Regions from separate parts of the Paenibacillus sp. AK002 genome, predicted to be linked through region 2. Evidence: riboswitches for the same ligand, from Rfam matches in the RefSeq annotation. Region 2 holds a riboswitch; the other holds the start of a gene.
What was found. A riboswitch is a leader RNA that binds a small molecule or an ion and turns the genes downstream of it on or off. The one in region 2 is predicted to bind thiamine pyrophosphate.
Positions count from the first base shown of each region.

Region 1 (2,202 bases), 1.2 Mb from region 2:
GAAGCTCGCTCGCATATTCGGCGAATATCGCTGCCGGCGGGCCATCGCCCAGAATGGCGCCATCCGGGGTGAACAGCACCACGCGGTCCACGTATTGGGCCATTTCTTCAATCCGGTGCTCCACGATAATCAGCGTACGCCTTTCCGATACGGCCTTCACCGCAGACCAGATTTGCTCCCTGCCTTCCGGGTCGAGCAGCGCGGACGGCTCATCAAGGAACAGCACCTCCGGCTCCAGCAGAAGGGCCGAAGCCAGCGCAAGCCTCTGCTTCATCCCCTGCGACAGATGACTGATCGGCATATGCAGCTCCTGAAGGTCAAGCCCTACCTCATGCAGGACGGCTTGCATTCGCTCCTTCATCTCGTCGCGGGGAACGCTGAGGTTCTCCAGCACGAAGGCCAGCTCTTCATCCACGTACGGCATGCAGAACTGGGTATCCGGATCTTGGAATACATATCCCCAAGAGCGAGGCACCAGCTGGACTTCGCATTTCATCGGCACCTCCGTGGCGCGGGGAATCATCCCGCTAAGCACCTGAAGCAGCGTGGATTTGCCGCAGCCGCTCGGACCGAGCAGCAGCACCTTCTCCCCCCGGGCAGCCGAGAAGGACAAGTCCTTAAACATCAAACGCTCCTCGCCCGGATACTTCAGGCGCAATCCCTCCACATGCACGGCCTGCTCTGGAACCGCCTCGGCGGTTGAAGCCGAAACCCAGCGGGCGGCGGTTTTAGACATGGCGCGGATCATCCAGTGCTTCATAATCCTTCTTGGACGCGGGGCGCAGCAGCGATGTAACGCCCGTACGGTCGAGCGCTTTGGCCAGCAGCAGCATGAGCAAGCCGGCAATGACGGCGCCGCTGAGAATCCGCATGCCATACTTGGCCAGGAACATCCAGGTCTGCAGATCATCGGTATAGCTGTAATAGAAGTCCATCACCATCGAGCCGACCGCCGCGCCGGCCCCGGCAATCGCCACCGTCCACGCCGAGGTGCTCCGGTAACGGAACGCCGCGAATACCAATTCCGCGCCCAGCCCTTGAATGAGGCCGTACAGCAGCAGCGTCAGTCCCCAGCCGCTGCCGAACAGAACTTCCACGTGGGCCGCCGCCACCTCCGCGATGATAGCCACTCCCGGCTTGCGGATCAGCAGGTAAGCGAGCGTGGCCGCTGCGAACCACATGCCGTATAACAGTTCATCCGCTTCGAAGAACAGCGGTTTCAGCAGATTGTAAACCGATCCCCAGAAGTGATAAATGACGCCGAGCACAAGCGATAACAGCACCGTCACCAAAATATCGCTTAAACGCAGCCCTTTTCTAGGCTGTACCCCCAATTTCTCTTGCACTGACGTTCCCATAACAACACATTCCCCTCTCCACCGCTATTTTTGTATAAACACAACAAAAAACCGTCTGGAAAAACGCGCAGACGGAAAAATAGGCCCTATATAGGCAGGGTCGGATATTCTCTACGCTGGCATTACCCAGTTCAGATTAACGGTCAACAGCGGATAGCAGCTGCAATCTCAGCCTGATTCACTCAAGCACCCGTATTCCCTATTCGGTTTCATGTTAATCTTAAAATACACATTCGTTCCCCAATTAGCAAGAACCTTTTTTCAAAAATGGCTATTTATTGATTTCCGGCTCATTCTATGTCAATATCAGAGTGATTGGCTTTTCCACCAACGTTTTATTGCCGACACCTATGCACAAAGGAGAATGACATGGCTAAACAATTGCTGCGTCTGATGACCGAGCTGTCCTCCCGCAAGTGGCTGTCCCGCATTATGGGGCATTGTTCCCACAGCCGGCTGAGCCGTCATCTAATACCTGCATTTATACGAATCTACCAAATCCCGGCGCATGAAGCGGAGAAGGAGATCCACGAATACCGTTCGCTGAACGAATTCTTTTCCCGCCGGTTAAAAATAGGCCTGCGCGCCATAGACGACACCGCCGATGCCATGGTAAGCCCCGTCGATGCCACGATTTCGGCGATGTGCACCGTCAACGCCGGCACCATTCTCAGCGTCAAGGGACAGGATTATACCCTGAGCGAGCTGCTCGCCAAGTCACCGAGAATGGAGAATTACATCAACGGTTATGCATTCGTATTGTATTTAAGCCCGACCGACTATCATCGCATACATTCCCCGGTAACCGGCATTCAAGCGGAAAGCGAGCATTTGAAGGGCCGGG
Region 1 is NZ_CP096377.1:5,928,098-5,930,299, forward strand. Features, by position in the region: gene M1D70_RS26590 (ABC transporter ATP-binding protein) at 1-736, opposite strand, end outside; gene M1D70_RS26595 (ECF transporter S component) at 729-1,358, opposite strand; TPP riboswitch at 1,450-1,562, opposite strand; gene asd (archaetidylserine decarboxylase) at 1,728-2,202, shown strand, end outside.
Region 1: another riboswitch for thiamine pyrophosphate. It lies ahead of M1D70_RS26595 (ECF transporter S component); the one in region 2 lies ahead of M1D70_RS20975 (YkoF family thiamine/hydroxymethylpyrimidine-binding protein).

Region 2 (2,202 bases):
ATGCTGTTCCGTTTGTTCAACGGCTATAGCCCAGCCATGGGGGATCGACTGGAGGCAGCGCTTCTGGCGATTTATCGGGAGGACGATCCTTCGGACCTTATTGCAGTGACGGAGGAAGCCCTCAGCCCGTACGGAGGCAAGCTGCTGGTCGGTTATGAGGAATAAATAAGCCCTGCATAAAAAAAGAGGGGGGTACATTAGCCGTGACGCTCGCCCGCCACAAGCAATAAGATAATAACGTGATTAACTCACGTCATTCTTTTAAATCCAGGAGGGATCTTCATGAGCGGAGCATATGGCGGCGCATGGGGCAATTCAGTAGGAACTATATTGGTTCTCTTTATCCTGCTCGTAATCATCTTGAGTGCTTGGGTTTAAACACCGTCAATATTCTTGCCTGCAATCGATAAAGGCCCGGCGCTTGCCGGGCCTTTATCTGTTGGAAAGGACCTTAAGCTTTGGCTTTGGGAGATGGGCTGTGGGCCGAAACCACCGCGGTCATGACCAGATGGCTGCTGTCGGATTGAATCGCATGTTGGAACGCGTCTTCGAGTGATCCGAACACCCGGGACAACGCCCCGTCCAATCGGCTGGCGTAATGAACGCTTCCACCGAATGTGCCCGCTGCCTTCGCACGATCCACTTCTGCGTAAATGACATCCATGTAATCGGCGCTACCCATCGGGTAAAGCGCGAATTGGCAGGCCGTTTCGATATCGGCGTGTTCCCCGATATCGTGGTTTAAGCGGGTCGAATCCTCGTCCATATACGCATCGGCATCCGTATCGCCTGGGCAGCCGATAGAATAAGTACCGTTAAACACCGTGTGCACGCCGCTAGCCGCGGCATGAGCGAATATCGCTCTCGTCACATCAAACACATGCTCCGCACGTCCGCGAATACAAGTGCTTACATCATCCGTTTGGATCCAGACCTTTTCCGAATCCACGGAACGAAGCGCCTCCGTGATCACTTCCACGAACCGATCCGTCATGGGAAATACCGAGAACCGGCATCCCACGATCCGGCTCGTTCCGCATACAAGCTCATTCATAAATTTTTTTCCTCCCCATTGTTAAGTCCACGCAAAAAAACCGCACCCCATGAAGAAGTGCAGTTATGCCTACGCAAAGAAATAAACATAAATGCTACACTTCCCCACGCTAGTATGATCTAGATCGGGTGATAAGGGTTAACGGCAGCCCGCCGTCTCTCAGCACATGGCACCCCTAGTACAGCCAAACATCAAATATGCAGTTGGTAATCAAGCCGGCTCCAAGAACTTCCGAAGATCAGAAGGCGAAAGGCCTGCTTCCTGTGTTATTGTATCGTTTTGGCGGCAGGTTTTCAATGGCAGGGCACCATAAAAAAGCCGCCTGCTCCAATCCTCTGGACTTGGATAGGCGGCTTATGCCGGCTACGGCTTACTTGTATACCTTCACGCGATCTTCAAGCGGCGCAAATTCTTTTTCGCCCGGATCTGCAACCGGTTTGCCGAAAGGCATTTGAGCGATCAGCTTCCAGTTTTCCGGAATGTTCCATTCGGACTTCACTTTCTCGTCGATCAACGGGTTGTAATGCTGGAGGGATGCGCCCAGGCCTTCTGCCTCGAGGGACGTCCATACCACGAATTGCAGCATGCCGTTGGATTGGTTCGACCAAACCGGGAAATTGTCGGCATACAGCGCGAACTTTTGCTGCAGGTCGGCAACTACGTTATTGTCCTCGAAGAAGAGAACCGTGCCGTATCCAGCGCGGAATGCGCCCATTTTTTCAGCTGTGGATTTGAAAGCCTCTTCGTCTCCGACAACTTCTTTCAGAATGCCTTCGGTCAGGTTCCACAGTTTGTCATGCTGTTCGCCAAGCAGTACAACGACGCGTGCGCTTTGGGAGTTGAAAGAAGACGGAGTATATTTAACGGCTTCATTAACAATCTCCTGGATGCGTTCGTCGGAAATGACCGGGTCTTTGCTGATGGCATAATGGGAACGACGATGCTTAAGTGCTGCTGAAAAATCTTTAGACATTGAAAAAACCTCCTGATGTAATCATGTTTGCATAAGCCTGATAACAAAGATGTCCTTTAATTCAAGCAAATATGCATGTTGAGTTGAATTGCTGTCGTTGAATTATCATTTCACATTAACTTACGTTTAGTTAGAAATAATAATTATGTTAGCATATTAATATAACTTAGAGGTA
Region 2 is NZ_CP096377.1:4,728,536-4,730,737, reverse strand. Features, by position in the region: gene M1D70_RS20985 (nucleotidyltransferase domain-containing protein) at 1-165, shown strand, start outside; gene M1D70_RS20980 (hypothetical protein) at 283-378, shown strand; gene M1D70_RS20975 (YkoF family thiamine/hydroxymethylpyrimidine-binding protein) at 452-1,054, opposite strand; TPP riboswitch at 1,139-1,241, opposite strand; gene M1D70_RS20970 (nitroreductase family protein) at 1,425-2,027, opposite strand.